One region of the Bacillus capparidis genome, then DNA from elsewhere that is predicted to be linked to it. Evidence: a T-box and tRNA genes for the amino acid it is inferred to sense, from the RefSeq annotation. Region 1 holds a T-box; the other regions hold tRNA genes.

Region 1 (4,863 bases):
AGGGATGATTCAGTTTGAACAGCAGGCAAAGGGGAATATTGAGTACGGTACAGACCTGAAAGATGTCGACTATGCAAAATTTGCAGAAGCCTGTGGAGGAAAAGGATATAAGATCACAAAGCCTGAGAATCTGCTGCCTGCAATGAAGGAAGCATTTGCAGCTAATGTCCCTGTCATCATTGATGTATCGGTAGAAAACGAACCGCCGTTACCAGGGAAAATAACTTATGGCCAAGCAAAAGGCTATACAAAATACCTATTGAAAAAACTACACGAGAAAAAAGAATTGGATCTCCCGCCATTAAAGAAAACTATGAAACGGCTGTGAAGTGAATGGTATTTTTGATGCAGGAGAATAAACAAAGAAGCTGAGCGTTAGCATCAGCTTCTTTTCTTCTTAGAAAAAGCAAGAAAAAACGGAATAGCAGATCCTGCAAGCATCGTGGCAAACAAAAACAAACCACTAATAAAGAGATCAAACGAATTCCGAACGATAAACGTTGCGATTAACAAAAGCACGGCCAGCCCAATCATAGTATAAGCAGGATAAAATCGTTTTTGAAAGCTTGCTTTATGGGTGAAAAAAGAGGATATAATACCAACTACAATTGGGATAATCCACAAGTAAAAAAGAATATAAACTTTCATATCTGCAAAACCTCTGTTCTTTTTTACTAGTTTACCAAAACGTAAGAAATGAATGAAATGATACGGGTTAACCTAAAAAGGTTTGCCCTAAAAGATACAGATTTAATACGATTATCAAACCTGCGATGATCCACGCAAGTCCGGTGACCAGGCGGCGATTCACGAGAGAACCCATAATCCGCTTGCTGCTCGTAAACATAATCAGCGGAACTAAAGCAAAAGCAATTCCGAATGATAACACGACTTGGCTTACGACAAGAGCAGTTGTCGGATTCACACCGCAAGCGATAATGGCAAGCGGCGGAATCATTGTAATTAGCCTTCTTATATAAATAGGGATTCTGAAGTTAATATAACCCTGCATAATAACATCCCCGGACATCGTACCTACTGATGAGCTTGACAAACCTGCAATCAACAGTCCAATTCCGAACAAAATCGCTGAACCAGGACCAATTAGATGGCCGAATTGTTCATAGGCGATATCTAAATCTTCGATAATCATTCCGTGTTTAAAAAACAAAGCAGCTGAGATAATTAGCATACTGGCATTTATTGCACCAGCTATAACCATGGCGATAACAATATCGATTTTTTCAAATTGATAAATCTTTTTACGCTCAGTATCCGTTTTACCAATGACTCTTCTTTGAGTTAATGCAGAGTGCAAATAAATAGCATGCGGCATAACGGTGGCCCCTAAAATTCCCGCTGCAAGCAAAATACTATTGGTTCCTTGAAATTGTGGTGTTATGAACCCTGTCAGGATAGAGGGAACATCAGGGTGAGCATAAAAGGTTTGAACCGCAAAAGAGACCACAACAATCATAAGCATTCCTGCGATTCCGGCTTCAAGCGAGCGAACACCTCTTCTTTGAAGCTCTAAAATGGCAAAGGAACCAACGGCTGCGATAAGGGCGGATTGCAGCATAGGGATTCCGAATAATAAATAAATGCCAAGTGCCGCTCCGATAAATTCAGCCAAATCGGTAGCCATGATAACCAATTCCCCTTGAATCCACAATCCGTAAGAGACCGGTTTAGGAAATTCTTGTCTGGCGATCTCCGGAAGATTTTTTCCTGTCGCAATGCCCAGCTTGGCTGATAATGATTGGATGAGCATTGCCATTAAATTTGATAATAGGATAACCCAGAGAAGCATGTACCCGTAGGTTGATCCTGCAGTTATATTTGTAGCGAAATTTCCTGGATCAATATACGCGATAGCAGCGATAAACGCAGGTCCTAAAAAAGGGAGAACTTTTCTGATTCCGCTCGTTTGTCCGTCTAATGCTGCTTGAGCACTATGAGAAAGCGCAGATTCTTGAAGTAAACCATTATTATTCTTCATTTTTCCACCTGAGTTTCTATCAATTTTGATTAACAACAAATTGTTTCCTCAGGGCAAATTTTATTCCCTATAAAGGATATTGTCAACAAAAAAACACGGATCCGGGTTTCACCCGAATCCGTGCTTTTCTAAATTAATCATATCATTAATGGCTGTGGCTTCGATTTGAATTTCTCATAATTAAGCTGAGAATAAATACGAAGATAGCCGCTCCGATAATGGCGGGAAGGATGGCGAATCCAGCGAGAGTAGGACCCCATGTTCCAAGCAGTGAATGACCAATCCATGCTCCGACGAGGCCGGCAACCATTGCTCCAAGTATTCCACCTGGCATGCGATTGCCAACGATTGCACTTCCGATTAATCCGATCACAATAGCCACGAGTAATGAAACAAGAAAACCTAACATGCTTTTTCACCTCTTTCTTCGTTGTTACTATACTTATTTCCTTCTTGAGGCTGGATGAAACATCCCAACTGTTTTGAGAGAATTGGGGTTGATTCAGCTTGCGGCTTGACGTAAAATAAGAACAATTATTTACATTTTATGATTGGGAGAGTACTTTATCTGAAAAAAAGCAGCGAGTCGGGATGGTGGAAGCCGATTTTTGAAGGATAAAAGAACCGCACCCATGAAAAGGCTTGCTGAAACAGAGTAGGCAGGCACGGTGAGCAACCGTTATCGTGTATGAGTGACATTTTTTGTGTCATAAGAGTGGTACCGTGGAACTAAGCTTTCGCCTCTTTAAGAGAGGCGGAGGCTTTTTTATTTGAAGAAAGGATGAAGCGCAATGATAAAATGGCTAGCTGCAACGGAATTGGCAAAGCTTACACATGGAGGTGCGGATGCTCTTCTTTCTCTCATTGAAATACCTCCGAATGAGGAGCTTGGTGATGCTGCCTTTCCTTGCTTTCATTTGGCTAAAGAAAAAAGAATGGCACCACAGCAAATCGCTGCTCAGCTTGCGAAAGAGTGGAACATCACGGGAATTAAAGCAAATGCAGAAGGACCTTACGTAAACCTTACTTTTAACAAAGCTATTTATGGCAAAATGCTTATTGATAAAATAAGCGAGAATCAGTTTCGAAATTTAAACTTTGGGAATGGGAAAAAAGTGATTATCGATATGTCTTCTCCTAACATCGCGAAGCCTTTTGGAATCGGACATCTGCGTTCCACTGTTATTGGGAACGCGCTGTATCATTTATACAAAAAAACAGGACATGTGCCTGTTCGTGTCAACCATCTTGGAGACTGGGGAACACAATTCGGAAAACAAATCGCAGCTTATAAAAAATGGGGAAATGAAGACAAACTAAATGCTTCACCGGTTGATCATTTATTTGAGCTTTATGTCCAATTCCACGAAGAAGCAGAGAACGACCCCGGTCTTATAGACGAGGCAAGAAGCTGGTTTCACAAGCTGGAAAAAGGGGACCAGGAAGCAAGAGGTCTTTGGGAGCAATTTGTCGCAGTCAGCAAAGAGGAGTTTAATGATATGTACCGGTTTCTTGGCGTTGATTTTGAAGAAGTGCTTGGCGAGAGCTTTTACAATGACAAAATGCAGGCCGTCATCGATGAACTCGAAGAAAAAGGGCTTCTGGAGGAAAGCGACGGCGCCATGGTTGTAAAACTGGAGGAATACGATCTGCCGCCTTGCTTAATTATTAAATCCGACGGGTCTTCCATCTATGCGACAAGAGATTTGGCCACGGCTATCTATCGTCATGAAATAATGAAAGGGGAAAAGCTTCTCTATGTTGTTGGGGGAGAACAGACCCTGCATTTTAAACAAATTTTTGCCGTCTTGGAGAAAATGGGGTATGAATGGGCAAAAGACTGCTTCCATGTTTCGTTTGGATTAATGAGACTCGAAGGTAAGAAAATGTCGACCAGGAGAGGCCGTGTAATTACGTTAAAGGAAGTAATGAAGCAGGCTATCTCGAGTGCAATAGAGATTTCAAAGGAGAAAAACCCGGACCGGACTATTCATGATCAAACAGCAAAAGCGATGGGAACGGGTGCGGTCATCTTTGGAGATTTAAAGAACGACCGGAAAAACGATGTGAATTTCTCATTAAAGGAAGCTCTTCGGTTTGAAGGTGAGACAGGACCGTATCTTCAATATACCTATGCAAGAATCAAGAGTCTGATTAGAAAGGCTGGAGAGCAAACAGATTCAACAGCAGAGATTAAGGAGACCTTTCTTGATTTTCCGGAGACGTGGAGGCTGTTAAAAACTTTGTCTGTATATCCGGACGTATTAAAGAAAAGTGTATCTGAACATAAGCCTTCCCATATTGCCAAGTATGCTCTATCAATATGTAAGCATTTTAATCAGTTTTACCAACAGCAAAGAGTGTTGTCAGATGACAAGAAAGAGCAATTTACGAAACTTGCTGTCTGCAGGCAGACCGTATTACTTTTAAAAGAGTCAATGGACATCCTCGGAATAGAGGCTCCGGAAGAAATATAAACAAAAAAAACCGGCATTGCAATATTATTGCATATGCCGGTATATATTAGGAAAAGTTTTTCGTTCGTTGAACCGATCCGTCTCTTTTCTGAATGACAAGCTTTGTCCCTTTATTTTTGGCGATTTCTTCCGCCCTGTCGATCGCTTCTTGCTTCGTTTCTTTTACATAGCTGGCTCGTTTTGCTTTTTCTGTTTTGACGGCCCACCCGTCATCATGCTTGATAACGTGAGCGGCCTGATCCATGAGCTCGGGTCTCGCGTCATTATCATCAGAATCGTCTCTTTCTTCAACATCTGTATCATGAAGGAGCTCATCAATTTCGCTTTTGCTTGCATTTTCATGCCATTCCTTTGCCTGGCTGGTGGCGATCGGGATTGCGCGTCCCT
Region 2 (4,863 bases), on a different contig from region 1:
GCTACTTCAACACTTGCCAATCGGTAATAGCGATAACGACCATGTTTTTCTACTGCCAATAAATTTCCTTCAACTAATTTTGCTAAATGAGAACTTGCGGTTTGAATTGTGATCTTTGTCTGAGTGGCTAACTCACTAGCAGTAAAGGATTTTCCGTTCATTAAGGATTCTAAGATTGAAGCTCTGGATTTATCAGCTATCAAAGCTGCAACAACAGAAACACTTGGCTCTACACTCACTCTATCACCTCTAAATATTTCATACTTCGATCGTCGTCTAAGTCATTATATTCTATAATTATAACTAAAAATAAGAGTGGCTGTTATTTTTTGTATGAATTCAATATAGAAGGAGTGCGATACCAAGTGAAATTGAAAAGGACATTTCGTTCCTTAAGCATCCGTAATTATAGGTTATATTTTTTTGCACAAATCATTTCTACATCAGGATTATGGATACAACTTGTCGCTGAAAACTGGCTAGTGGTTCAGTTAGGTGGTTCTGGTCTAATGCTTGGAATTACAACTGCTATTCAATTTACACCTTTGCTATTTCTAAGTGTTTATGGTGGTGTTTTGGTGGATAGATGGAACAAGCATACCCTTTTAATGTTTACTCAGATTTCATCAAGTATTTTAGCGCTCCTTCTTGGAATACTGGCTCTTACAGGAAGTGTACAAATATGGATGATATGGATTATCGCATTCTTATTGGGATGTGTGAATGCATTGGATACACCTGGTCGTCAAGTATTCACAAGAGAATTAGTGGGGCCAAAACATTTAACAAATGCAGTAGCTTTAAATAATACGATTAGCACTAGCGGGAGAGTGATTGGCCCTGTAATTGGAGCAATCCTGATTTCTATTTCAGAAGTAGGTGTTTGCTTTTTAATAAATGCAGCTTCATATATTGCAGTTATTATCGCTTTACTAAAGATAAATAAAAGTCAGCTACAAGTAGAGTCTGTAGTAACTCGCAAACATGGTCAGGTGAAGGAAGGATTGATTCATATTTGGAATCATCCTAAATTGAGGACAACTTTACTTATTATGTTTATTACAGCTACTTTTGGCTTGAACTTTCAAGTGTTGCTTCCTTTATTTACTTCCCAAACATTTCAACAAAGTGGTGAATGGTATGGATTACTTATGTCTAGTCTTGGTATCGGATCAGTCATAGGGTCACTTTTGATAGCAAGTTGGAAAGACCCTACTGTAAAACGGGTAGCTCTTCTTTCCACTGTATTCGGAATCACTATAGTTGCAGTAGCATTGTCCCCCACACTGCCAGTTGCCTTCATAACAGTTGGATTAATGGGGGTAGGAAGTAGTTTGTTCTTAACAGCTTGTTCGGGGTGTCTTCAATTAAATGCAGGAGATGGTATGAGTGGAAGAGTGATGGCGATGTATTATGTTGCCTTTTTAGGAACTGCACCTATAGGAGGAACAGCAGTTGGATGGATTGCTGAAATTTGGGGACCTAGATCAGCATTTGCTTTAAGTGCAATTGCATGTATGGCAGCTAGTGGGTTTGCCTTTTTTGGACCTAATAAGTACAAAACAAATATGAAAAAAACAGAAACACGTGCATAAAAATCTTCAAGCGAGAAGTTAGCGTTACATAAATATCCTTCCTAATTAAAGAAGCCTACCTCATTGGTGGGCTTCTTCTCGTATATTGGTATTCGGTACTACCCATCCTTTTCGAGAAAAAAGAGGTGATAATCCCAGGAGAGATTCGAACTCCCGACCGACGGCTTAGAAGGCCGTTGCTCTATCCTGCTGAGCTACTGGGACAAAAAAGAGCTTGATATATTAAGGTTTATGGACTATCCTTTGTCCTGTTTTTGTTCTTTAGTCCGACGGCTACTCTTCGGATATGTCCTGAATTTCTCCCTTATTTTATCACATACTTATTTCCTACTACAATCACTGTTCTTACTATCTGTTGCATATTCAATATTCTTTGGGTGTTACATTCCCGCAATTTTGAGGACTTTTTGAATTTCATAGGATAAGAGAAATTGATGAGTGCAAATGGAAATATCAATATAGCTAACTAAGTGATTTCCCACATAATAGTTATAATTCTATTCCCATAAAATTCCCAACAAATTACCTATTTTTTCTAACCTGTTTGTTATGCTAAAATTATAAGTGAGGGGTGATAAAGTGATCAATAAAAAGAAACTTACAGTTGAGAAAGCCAAAAAGAACTTTAAGTGGTATAGAAAGTACCTTCCCTTAATTGGTGTTTTATGTTGGGTCGCCATGACTGTAACGGAGTATTTAATTGGGACTTTTAAAGGAACTGATATGATGACGAATGATTTTCTTATTTATTCAGTATTGAAATTGTTGGTTATAATCGTATTAGTATACTTAATTAAATGGAAATATGATGCGATAGCAAGTATTTGGGAGGACAATAAAAAATAGTGTAAAAAATTACGTAACTACGTAATTTTTAATAAAAAAACAGGGGTGACAAATTTGAAGCAAAAGAGTTTATTAGTGTTGCTGTCGTTTTTGATAGTCATAATGCCTTTTAACTCATTAGCACAAGAACCCCAAGAATCTACACAACAATCACAGAAATGCAGTAAATGCTCAAAGGATACTTCATTAGATGAATTAAAAGTAAAACTAAAGAACGAAATGGGGATTGAAACGAAGTACTTGTCAAATGATGGCGTTGCTAAAATAGAAAATAAAGCGCTTTCTAAAAACAATGACTTTAAAAAGTTATTGAAAAAATTGAAAAAAGAAGGATATAAGGAAGTTAACTTGGATGGAAAAAGTTTGCTTTTTGAAAACGCTACAATCGATAAAGGTCTTACTAAATCAGATTTGTCATTTGTATACGGCGGGCTAAAAGATAAGGCAGGGAATGTGGTTATATATACACTTGGATACAGTTCAGCAACAGATGAATTTTTCCAGTTCACAGTTGAGAAGATCCCTCCTAAAGCTGAAGCCAAAGATGATATTGATGTTTTGATTCAAAATAATAATAATGACTTTATGGTATATGGCAAAGATTATAATAATACTGAAGGCGATGTGTCGACCCAAGGATTCACTTGGAATGGAAAAGCATTTGCTTGCGGAATGGCTGGAGTGGTCGCTTGTATTCAATTCTGTCTGGTTTATACTTTATTGAATCCTATAGCGGGTACGGTTTGCGATGTCGCTTGTGCAGTTGCTATGACGGCTGTATGTAGTGTTAATGGTGATTAAAATAAAAGCAACCCTTCCATTTGGAAGGGTTTTATTATCCTTTAATTAACAATTATTTTTATTTGTCTTTTCAGCTTTGTTTTTTATTATGATATTTCAGTAAGTAAAAAAGATAATAGGAACTTTCATCTTAGTACTTATCCATAAATGAAAAGGAAAAGGAACGATAAAATGCTAAACGTTAATGAGATTAAAGAAAGAAAGAAAATAAGATTAGAAATTTTAGAACAGCTTTATGACCTTTATTTTCATCCACCTACTCAAAATCAAGCTTTATTCACCAAAAGAAAAGAGTTAATCGGGGAAAGGAATAGCGAAAAACATTTAGCATATCATTATCTACTTACATCTGGATATATTCATATGGATGTTGATGAAAATGATAGAGCTAAGGTGATGATTAAAAATAAAGGCATTGATTATGTTGAGGCTTTTTATGAAGAGAAAGAAAATGATAAATTAAAATAACGGGAACGTTTGTTAAACAAGATTGGGAAAACCATAAAAATTGGGTTTCCTTTAGATTTATCAAATTATCAACGTTAAAATTTAACAGAGCCAAAAAGAAAAGCAGTAAGAAAAATAATCAGTTTTTCTTTAGCTGCTTTTTCGTCTGATGTTGTTTTATGAAAGTAGTGAGGTTAAATGGCTACTCTTTCGTTTGTGTGGCTAATATCATAATCCCAATCTAGCACTTCGTATTCTTCATTATGTTGATTTCACAACTATTTCAAATTAAACTTTTGCTACACAATCATATAGATCTTTAAAGAAGTAGAAAAAACATATAAAACCCTGGACTTTTTATATTAAACAGATTATACTAAATTAAAGTACGAATATGTTGAGCCAATTTGCCCCATTGCTGAAGCTAATGTATTTCTTAACGCAGTAGGTGATGCTGAAGAAAAGTTCTTTCCGAAAATCTCTTTAATCGAATTTGCTATGGAAGGCACTGTTGGTTTACCCCAATAGTTTCCTCCTGTTAAGTTTTGAACCCTTTTAACACAGGTACTCGATGGTTTAATGTCATTTCCCCCATCCGAGCTAGTTGGCACAGTAACAAAGGAATAAGTAAATCGATGAATATCTTTAATAGAATAGGCAGAAGAACCCACTGTTATTCTATGTCCTTCGAAACCAGTTGATGAATAAATCATATCCCAAAGCATTGGTATTTGAGCGTTATCATTCCAATTTGTTTTACACTGAATTATCCCAATTTCCAATTCATTAAAATCCCTATCAGTTAATGAGTCTATAATATTAGAGTAATTAAATTTCCCACCTCTGGTAGCAGGAGGAATTAAATCACCTTGAGTGTCCCTAGTCTGAATAGCAAACTTATCCATTGTAGTATATTCTTCTTTATTCGGAAAGGTTATTGCTATTAAATCTGATTCTGTGTTAGATGGAAAAGTACCATAACGAACAGTTATCGCCTCCCTAACAGGTTTGGGAATTAATGATTTTTTAAATTTTATAACGACTGTTCTTGTTTCCAATAGACACAGATTCAGATACCAACATACAAGTGCTTCCCAACCTGTACCTCCACCCGAAATAGATGCTTGTGACCTTCCTGAAGAAGATGTAGATCTAAATACCTCGGACAAATGGT
Region 3 (4,863 bases), on a different contig from region 1:
GCGTTGCCGTTGTATCAATTAAAGAGGAGCTTAGCTTATCACCTTCCGCAGTAGGAATGATCCTTAGCAGCTTCTTTTTCTCCTATGCCCTTATGCAGATTCCAGGAGGATGGCTGACAGACAAATTCGGCTCAAGAAAAATTATACTTTGGTCAGTCGTTGTATGGTCTGTATTTACTGTTTTAACAGGTTTAGTATGGTCATTGGCTTCGTTACTCATCATTCGCTTCCTGTTCGGAATTGGTCAAGGTGGGTATCCGTCTGCCACTCAAAAAGGAATCGCCGACTTTTATCCGAAAAACGAACGGTCAAATGCGTCCTCTATTCTTATGTCTTCCAATTATTTCGGTATTGCTCTTGCTCCGCTTGTAGCCGCACCAATGATCTTATGGATGGGCTGGAGAAATATGTTTATCGTCCTTGGACTGTTGGGTGTAATAATGACTGCCGTCTTTTGGGTTTATTACAAAGTGCCGAGGCAAGAAAGAGAGAGTAATGAAACAAACAAGGTACCTTTAAAAGAGGTTTTGGCTAATCTTGAACTTTGGAAAATAACAATCATGTGGTTTGCAGCAGGTATTGTCAATTGGGGACTCGCCTCTTGGATTCCTTCTTATTTAATGGATTCCAGGGGTATGGACATGATGTCGATGGGTTTTTTCGCAGCTCTTCCAGGTATTTCAACCGGAGTTGCAATGTTATTTAGCGGCTGGCTTATCCAGCGATTTATACCGAACCACGAAAAGTATTATGCCGCCATTGGAATGCTTGTGTCTGCTGTCTTTCTCTATTTTATGTTTACCACTCAATCGTTAGTTACAGCCATGATTTGTATGAACATTTGCATGGTGTTCAAAAGCTTTGCTTTTACTGTAACCTTTTCTCTCCCACATAAAATGATGCCAAACAGAGTTATTGGATCTGCAATGGGTATTATTAATATGGGAGCACAAGCTGCAGGGTTTATCTCTCCTTTAGTAATGGGATTTATGATTGATTCTTTCGGAACTTATGATGCAGCTTTTTGGTTTTTAATTGGAGTCTCTGTCCTTTCAATTGTAATGGCACTTTCTATTAAAAAACCTTCAAAAGTAATATCTCAAAATCAAGAAATTGTGATCCATAGGAGGAGCCTATGAAACACCTTGCAGGAAAATCGATACCAGACTGGAAAAAAGAACATCCGATTTTACAGGATGTGAGTGATAAAAAAGAGGTGTTCTGGACTAATCCAGATTATAGAGGTCAGCATAAACCCGAAAATTTGCATCCAGATGCCATTGAGGCTGCCGAAAAGAGACTAGAGCGTTTCGCACCGCTAATTCAAACGATTTTTCCAGAAACCAAGGCTGAAAATGGACTGATCGAGTCTCCTTTACGGAACATTCCCGCTTTGAAAGCAGCAATAGAAGATCAATACGAAACGAAGATTGACGGGAGACTGCTCGTTAAATGTGATCATGACCTGCCCATTTCCGGATCAATAAAAGCACGGGGCGGGATCTATGAAGTCTTGAAGTTTGCAGAGGAAACAGCAATTGCAGGCGGGATGTTAGCACTATCGGATAATTATTCTGTTTTGAACACAGACCCTTTTAAAAAATTGTTTTCCCGCTATCAGTTATCTGTCGGTTCTACGGGCAATTTAGGACTAAGCATCGGAATTATGGGTGCCGCTCTTGGCTTTCAAGTCACCGTTCACATGTCCATGGATGCCAAGCAGTGGAAAAAGGATTTACTGAGGAATAAGGGTGTCACTGTGAAAGAGTACGAGGACGACTACAGCAAAGCAGTTGAAGAAGGCAGAAAACAGGCACTAACTGACAGCCGCTGCCACTTTATAGACGATGAAAATTCCGAAGATCTTTTTCTTGGCTACGCAACAGCGGCCTCTCGATTAAAAAGACAGCTGAAGGAAAAAGGCATCTTGGTTGATCATGACCACCCTTTATTTGTCTATCTCCCTTGCGGTGTTGGCGGTGGTCCGGGTGGAGTTGCTTTTGGCTTAAAACAGATTTTTCAAGAGAATGTTCACTGCTTCTTCGCTGAGCCGACCCACTCCCCTTGTTTCTTGCTTGGACTCGTGACAGGCCTTCATAACGGCGTATCTGTTCAGGATTTTGATTTGGACAATAGAACGGCAGCTGACGGCCTTGCTGTAGGCCGGGCATCAGGCTTTGTCGGAAAAACTGTTGGCCAAATGCTAAGCGGAAGCTACACGATAAACGACGACCGCCTGTTTTCTTTATTAAAAACAACCGCAGATACGGAAAACATCTACTTAGAGCCTTCCGCTTTAGCTGGCTTCTATGGACCTGTACAATTGTTCAACGAAGCATCAGGCAAGCAATTCTTAAACGAACAAGGCCTGAATGAGAAAATGAAAAACGCTACGCATATTGTCTGGGCCACCGGCGGAAGCATGGTCCCTAAGGAAGAAATAGAAAGGTATTATTTGAGAGGCTCGGAAATTTAGTTAACGGGGAGGGAAAACCCCTGTCGAGGGAATTGTTCAATAAAATCGTGCATCTGAGCAATTATGAGGCGGATCCGTGCAAAAATGGTACAGAACTGTGCAATTATTATGGGTATCTATGCAATTATGAGTCAGAACTGTGCAATTACTTGGGATATCTGTGTAATTAACCACAGCTCATTTACAAAATAAGAGGAGGATTCGGCCTATTGCAGAAAACCCCTGAATTCGATTGATTTTTTGACCTTTTCTTAGAAATCAGTTAAAATATAGTTCTGTGTCCCAGTAGCTCAGCAGGATAGAGCGACAGCCTCCTAAGCTGTAGGTCGTAGGTTCGATTCCTATCTGGGACGTCAAATGAGTAAGAGCCGGAAACCTTGATATATAAGGTTTTCCGGCTCTTTTTTCTTTATGAATTAAACGTTCGCATCGGATTAAAAATATGCATAGGACTGTACAAAAATTGAGATCCAATGAATTAGATGAAGAATGGAAAGAATTGATTTTGGAAGCATTGGCAGCTGGCTTTTCCCCTATTAGATACGAAAATTTCTAAGCAATAATTTGCAAAATAAAAAAGACTCGATTGTATTGCTCTATACTTGTGTAAGTTCAACAAGAATCACTTCAAGGAGTGCTCCTAAACTACTATTACGCAGGACCAGAAATGGAAGTTACTGCACCTAATCCTGCACTAATAACTATGCCGGCGGTTGCTGATTCTCTAGTGACAATGAGTCTGAAAATATGATGACCCGGGGTTACGTTTTGTAGTCGAGCACCAACATCTACGGTAATACCTTCTGTCAGTTGGGATCCGGTGCTTAACAGACTGATGGATTTTGAGTCGGTGGAGGAATTATCCATTGTGAGATCCACTGCAACTATACTTGTGCCTTCACCAGAACTTTGTAGTGCGAAACCACCATTGACCATTAACAGGTTAGGAGTATTTTCAATAAAATGCCCCCATTCAAATAGAAGAGTAGGAGTATTGTCGTCTAGGACAGTTGTAGTCGTATTACCGGAACCTTGCAAGTTATCAGGTATATAAACTGGCATATTGTTTCCCCCCTTTCGTTCTAAAGTTAATATATTCCATGTATTTCCTTTCATAAGTTATGGACAACTTATTCACGTCCGTATAATATCCGCAATGGTTGATAAATTTGATATCAGGTTTCAAGAATATAAAACTATACCTTGGTTATTTCAGCCATTCGTCGGGAGAGTTAACTTTTTTCATAACAATTCCCTCAAGATTTTTCACTATGAGGAAGTTGAAATAAGCTGCTCCGTTCCCTCTTATCCCTTCAATCACAACCACAATTCAAAGAACATATTTAATTTTTGTTAGGGCTTATGTTAAATTGAAATTATATACATTTTTTCTCAAAATATGTATAGTATCATTAAATCAAGCTTTAAAGGACAGGAGTGGGTGAGTTTGTTTCAAAGGAAGAATTTTATGAAGAAATACTTATTGATTGGTATTATTATATTAATCGTAGACTTTATTGCTCTTGTATGGTTGCAAGATATAAATTTTATTCCTAAAATAACTGGAATTACAGGTGGTTTATTTTTAGTACTTGCTATAATTATGACTGGCGGAACTTTTAATGATCCAGACTCCAGAAGACTTGATATAGCGGTTGAATCAAGAGAGTCATTGAAAAGAAGAGTAACTTGGTCAACCAGATTCCTTCTTATTTCTGCTCCTAGTATGTTTGTTTGCATTTTGTCCTTCATTTTATTATTTTGGTAAAAAGCAGCGAAACTGATTCCCAAATTAAAGTTTTTATCAATAGTTTATTCGAGTTTTCCTGTCGAATCTCCTCCTTCTCATCACCTCAGATATCGAAATCTCTTTTGCCTTTCACTCCGTATAGACCTTAGTAAAATACTAATTGATTAACTGTCAATGTAGTAATGAATCATTCAAAAACCACTCATAAAATAAATGAATAAGACCTTAACCGACATTCTGATACTCCCCAAAAATTTTTTTGAAGCCAATTCCCAATTTGCATCGTCAAAATTATTAATAAGAAAAGGGGGTACTGCTTTTGACCAATCATAATAATTCTCGCGAAGATCGGGTAAAGACGATTGAGAAGCTAATGGATGAGCATGGTACTTCGATCAAACGGCTGATTTTTACATATGTAAAGCATTGGGAAACAGCTAGTGATTTAACTCAAGATGTCTTTTTAACTGTCTTTGAAAAACTTGACACGTTTCAAGGCCGATCATCATTAAAAACATGGGTATTTTCTATAGCGATTAATAAGTCGAAAGATTATTTGAAGAGTTGGCATTTTAATCATATTTTATTACACAAAATTTCTAATAAAGATACAAATAAAACTCCAGAAGAAGAAATA
Region 4 (4,863 bases), on a different contig from region 1:
TTTGTCATACTCTGATTCCCGCCAAGACGGTAATAAAGGAGCTGGTAATTGTTGAAAGTAGCAGACACACATTGTGATGTTTTATATCGATTATATCAAAATAGGTCACTAAGATTTTCTGATTCTCCGGAACTTCAAACAAATATCAGCAGGTTAAAGGAAGGAAATGTCTGGTTACAGTTTTTTGCTGTCTTCGTGGAGCCTGAAGTGAAATCGGATGAAAAATTCCAAGTTGCTTTAGATCAGATCAATCTTTTTCATACAGAGGTTTTAGCGAACAATCCGACAATGAAAAAAATCGATTGCTGGGCAGATATTGACCGGCTGCAAGACAATCAAATAGGAGCCGTTCTCACTTTAGAGGGAGCTGATGCTTTTGGCAACGATCTTACCAAATTAAGAACCCTTTACCAATTAGGGGTAAGGTCTGTCGGATTAACATGGAATCATGCCAATCTGTGCGCAGATGGAGCTGATGAGCCGAGAGGAGCAGGACTAACTGAGCTTGGGAAGGAAGTCGTCCGATTAAATAATGAATACAGTGTATTGACTGATGTTTCGCATCTATGCGAGAAAGCATTTTGGGATGTGATGGAAATTGCCGACTTTCCAATTGCAAGCCATTCAAATTCAAAGACAATTTGTAACCACCAAAGAAACCTTACTGATCAACAGGCACAGAGCATTTTTGAAAAGAATGGCTTCATTAGTGTCGTTTATTACCCGCCTTTCGTTAAAGAAGACGAAAAGGCAGACATATCTGATGTAATGAAACACATTGACCATTTTTGCAGTCTCGGCGGAGTCGATCAAATTTGCTTTGGCTCGGACTTCGATGGGATCTCAGCATTTGTCGAAGGCTTAGAGGACGCTTCTTGCTATCAACATTTAATTAATGAACTTCTCAAACATTATAAAGAAGATGAAGTGAAGGGTTTTGCTTACCAAAATCTTTTAAATCACCGGCCGGGGTACAGAAAATAAAAAAAACCGCCGGATTCACCCGGCGGAAAAGTTTACTTGTTATTGTCGTTAGATTCCCTTTTTGTCAAAACGTGATCGATCAAACCGTATTCCTTCGCTTGCTCAGCAGATTTGAAGTTGTCACGATCCGTATCGCGCTCGATCACTTCAAGTGGCTGGCCAGTCCGTTCAGCTAAGATTTTGTTTAATTTATCACGAAGGAGCAAGATTCGTTTTGCTGCAATATCGATATCAGTGGCTTGACCTTGTGCGCCTCCTAGCGGCTGGTGAATCATCACTTCACTGTTTGGCAAGGCAAAGCGTTTTCCTTTTTCACCTGCTGCCAGCAAAAATGCACCCATTGATGCAGCCATACCGGTACAAATGGTGGAAACCTGCGGCTTGATAAGCTGCATTGTATCATAGATTGCCATACCGGAAGTAATGGAACCGCCAGGGCTGTTAATGTAAATGGAAATATCTTTGTCCGGATCCTCTGCTTCTAAGAACAACAATTGAGAAACAATGGAGTTAGCCACGTTATCATCAATTCCTGATCCAAGCATAATGATACGGTCTTTCAACAATCTTGAGTAAATATCGTAGGCTCTTTCCCCACGATTTGTTTGTTCAATAACTGTAGGTATTAAATTCATAATGCTCCTCCTTCACCTTATAGGGTAAGTATGTATTTCAATCATACATTTTTGGTCAATAAAGGTCAAACAATATGCTGTCCTTTATTTTGACGCTCTGTCCAATTAGAAATATGCCAAACTACTGTATCATTTTCCCCAATATTGAAAAGCTTCAAACCACCTGAAGCAATCTCCTCTTTATCGTAACATTGCTTGCTCAACACTGAAAATGTTTTTGTATTTCAAAACTCACTACTTATCGGGAAATTGTGATAAAAGTTTTTTAAAAAGAACAACTAAAAGTAATGGTTGATATCCTCTAAATAATAAAGTATAATCGTATGTGCTGACGGTTTAATTCGTATATTAAGCAGGCTTCATTTTATTCATGCGCTCGTAGCTCAGTTGGATAGAGCGGTGGTTTCCGGTACCACGTCTGCCGGGGGTTCGAATCCCTCCGAGCGCGTCTTAAAAGTCAATGATAGCAAGGGGTTAAGCGATATGCACCCCTTGCTATTTTTATGGATTTTTTCGTGTTTAATCAATTTCATTATTTCTTTGTTCCCATTCAGATCGTAAAATCCCCATAAAGTATGTATCATAGTAACTTCCATCTACATAAGCATGTTTTCTTAACTTTCCCTCTACAACAAATCCGATCTTTTCGTAAAGTGAAATAGCCTGTTTGTTAATGCCTCTTGTAGTTAAATAGATTTTATTTAATCGAAATTGATTAAATCCAATATCAATCGCTTTCTCCATCACATATTTACCATAGCCTTGACCTCGAGCTTCAGGGGCAAGAAGAATACCAATGCCGGCTCTTCCATGCTCATGCTCAATATTTTGAAGAAAGACCCATCCTATTAGTTTATTTTCTTCATTTTCAACAGCAAACAAAACATCTCCGTTTTGTCTTTTTTTCTCTACATGCTTTTCAACTTGCTCAAAAGTTTGCGGAGTTCGACCGACCATTAAGATTGAAGCTGGATCATTTGACCACCGATGGAGCTCCTTAATATCTTCCGTTTCAAAAGACCGCAGATTTATTTGTTTTTCAACCATATAAAATCTCCTTATCTTTATGAAATTGTATTGATTGTATGGAGTTAGTATAGATGTATGGACACGAGTTAGATTGTGGATTTGAAATAAAGTTGCACTATTTTACCCTTTTAGAGATATTGTCTAAAGGTGTGTTTTAGGTCATAAGTGTTTTAAAAAGAGCTCTCCCTATCTTTTCCGTACGAGAGACAAGATAGATTGGTCTAGTATTATGAAAATCTTTAATAGGTACAGAACAAAGAAGTAAATGACCTGGCATTAACTATTCACTTTGTTGTTAGATAACAAGAGTGTACACCAATTAATGACAAAATGACAAGTGAATGTACTGATTCCCTTCCTATGTATTCCCTGTTCTTCAATGATTAAAAGGTTCATGACGTTCCCTTCACTCGCCATGAACCTTTTTTAACAACGATGATTAGAAATCCTAACGACGTTAATCTCGGAGCCGGGTGCAGCATCACTAAGATAATGCATCCCATACGCTCATCAGTTGAGTTATGGCTGCGTCAATTGCCTCATATGGAACATCGTCCCGGGCTTGTGTAGAAATACCCCGAAGAAATGTTTCAAACAAGGTAACCAGCATGGGGATATCCGTAGAATCGCGCAACTCACCATTTGCTACGGCCCGTTCTATACAATCTTTTATCCAACCGCGGACCCTTTTTCGTTCCTCAGAGAGCATATCTTGCATGTGTTTTTGCTCAGGAGAACAAGTTATAGCGGACAAAACCAACAGACAACCTAGAGGATGGGATTTCTCTGTCTGCATCCGTGCCGATTTCCGTAATCCCCGTTCAATTGCCACTTTTGGTGATATGCTTTTATCCCTGAAACTTTCTGAAACCTGTCCATAAGTTGAGATATATTTATCCATCGCTTCGCAGAACAGTGCTTCCTTGGATTCGAATGCCGCGTAAAAACTCGCGGCTGATATACCTCCCATCGCATCGCGCAACTGAGCAAGTGAAGTGGATTCAAAGCCATGTTCCCAGAACAGAAGCATCGCGGCAACAACAGCCTCGTCACGATTAAATGTGCGGGGGCGACCCGTTCGTGGCATAAGAATAACCTCCTTTATTAATTTTATACTAATCGATCCAAAAGTTCTTGACAAGTGAATACGTTTAGATTTAATATGTGGATTAATCGTTCCATAATTGATTAATACGTTAAGGGGGAAATATTTTGTCTCAACTTTCAACTACCAGTGCTGTTAAATCAACCAGCATCCCTGCACGCCTTCCTTGGCTAGCACTGCTGGCTCTTGCAATGACAGGTTTTATTTGTATTTGTACAGAAACCATTCCAGCCGGTTTACTACCGTATATCTCGCAAGGACTGAATATTACAAATGGAATGGCTGGTCAGCTCGTAACTTCTTATGCTATTGGTTCAATTGTAGCGGCAATTCCATTCGCCATGTTTACCGGAGGGGTGCGACGACGTCCGCTTCTGCTTGTCATCATTACGGGATTTTTCATATTTAACACGATTACCGCCCTGTCAAGCAGCTATGCTTTGACGCTAATCGCTCGATTTTTCGCCGGTGTAGCTGCCGGTGCTGCTTGGGGGATGATTGCCGGTTATGCACGGCGTATGGTACCGGATGCATTAAGAGGGCGTGCCTTGGCTGTCGCAATGGTAGGAACGCCGATTGCTCTCACATTCGGAGTGCCGATCGGCACCTTGCTCGGTGACCTGATCGGATGGCGCGGAGTATTCGGACTCATGTCTCTTCTGACTCTTGTTTTAATTGTATGGGTGCTGTGGAAGGTGCCGGATTATCCTGGGCAGCCTGCAGGTCAAAGAATGACCGTCGGTCAGGTGTTTGTTTTGCCCGGCATACGTCCGATTCTCATGGTGGTGCTATTCTGGATGTTGGCACACAATATTTTATATACGTATATTGCGCCGTTTCTCGAGCCTTCCGGACTCGGAGAACGTGTCGATCTTGTCTTGCTGGTCTTTGGTTTAGCCGCACTTGTCTCCATCTGGATTGTTGGCCTGTTAATAGACCGTAAGCTACGCATACTTGTATTGCTCAGTCTGCTCGGCTTTGCGCTGGTTTCCGTAGCACTATGGGCGGGCGCCACGACGGCATCAGTCGTTTATGCGTCTGTGGCTTTATGGGGACTTACCTTCGGCGGTGCCGCTACGCTGTTGCAAACGGCGCTTGCCGATGCAAGCG

What was found. The T-box of region 1 lies ahead of argS (arginine--tRNA ligase). A T-box ahead of a tRNA ligase gene usually reads a tRNA of that ligase, here a tRNA-Arg.
Region 2: it encodes a tRNA-Arg, which carries the amino acid that the T-box ahead of argS (arginine--tRNA ligase) is inferred to sense. The anticodon was not compared.
Region 3: it encodes a tRNA-Arg, which carries the amino acid that the T-box ahead of argS (arginine--tRNA ligase) is inferred to sense. The anticodon was not compared.
Region 4: it encodes a tRNA-Arg, which carries the amino acid that the T-box ahead of argS (arginine--tRNA ligase) is inferred to sense. The anticodon was not compared.

The regions. Positions count from the first base shown of each region.
Region 1 covers NZ_JAFDST010000008.1:74,811-79,673, forward strand. The annotation lists gene JOC74_RS21915 (pyruvate oxidase) at 1-328, shown strand, start outside; gene JOC74_RS21920 (hypothetical protein) at 382-648, opposite strand; gene JOC74_RS21925 (Nramp family divalent metal transporter) at 716-1,999, opposite strand; gene JOC74_RS21930 (GlsB/YeaQ/YmgE family stress response membrane protein) at 2,145-2,408, opposite strand; T-box leader at 2,538-2,747, shown strand; gene argS (arginine--tRNA ligase) at 2,791-4,476, shown strand; gene JOC74_RS21940 (DUF2188 domain-containing protein) at 4,523-4,863, opposite strand, start outside.
Region 2 covers NZ_JAFDST010000001.1:1,203,248-1,208,110, forward strand. The annotation lists gene JOC74_RS06150 (ArsR/SmtB family transcription factor) at 1-239, opposite strand, end outside; gene JOC74_RS06155 (MFS transporter) at 366-1,595, shown strand; tRNA gene JOC74_RS06160 (tRNA-Arg) at 1,726-1,799, opposite strand; gene JOC74_RS06165 (putative immunity/bacteriocin fusion bifunctional protein) at 2,496-3,242, shown strand; gene JOC74_RS06170 (hypothetical protein) at 3,414-3,710, shown strand; gene JOC74_RS06175 (hypothetical protein) at 4,061-4,863, opposite strand, start outside.
Region 3 covers NZ_JAFDST010000002.1:839,655-844,517, forward strand. The annotation lists gene JOC74_RS11260 (MFS transporter) at 1-1,139, shown strand, start outside; gene dsdA (D-serine ammonia-lyase) at 1,136-2,476, shown strand; tRNA gene JOC74_RS11270 (tRNA-Arg) at 2,756-2,829, shown strand; gene JOC74_RS11275 (hypothetical protein) at 3,128-3,538, opposite strand; gene JOC74_RS11280 (DUF5316 family protein) at 3,945-4,244, shown strand; gene JOC74_RS11285 (sigma-70 family RNA polymerase sigma factor) at 4,600-4,863, shown strand, end outside.
Region 4 covers NZ_JAFDST010000002.1:283,487-288,349, reverse strand. The annotation lists gene JOC74_RS08535 (dipeptidase) at 52-984, shown strand; gene clpP (ATP-dependent Clp endopeptidase proteolytic subunit ClpP) at 1,017-1,619, opposite strand; tRNA gene JOC74_RS08525 (tRNA-Arg) at 1,992-2,067, shown strand; gene JOC74_RS08520 (GNAT family N-acetyltransferase) at 2,139-2,666, opposite strand; gene JOC74_RS08515 (TetR/AcrR family transcriptional regulator) at 3,133-3,735, opposite strand; gene JOC74_RS08510 (MFS transporter) at 3,945-4,863, shown strand, end outside.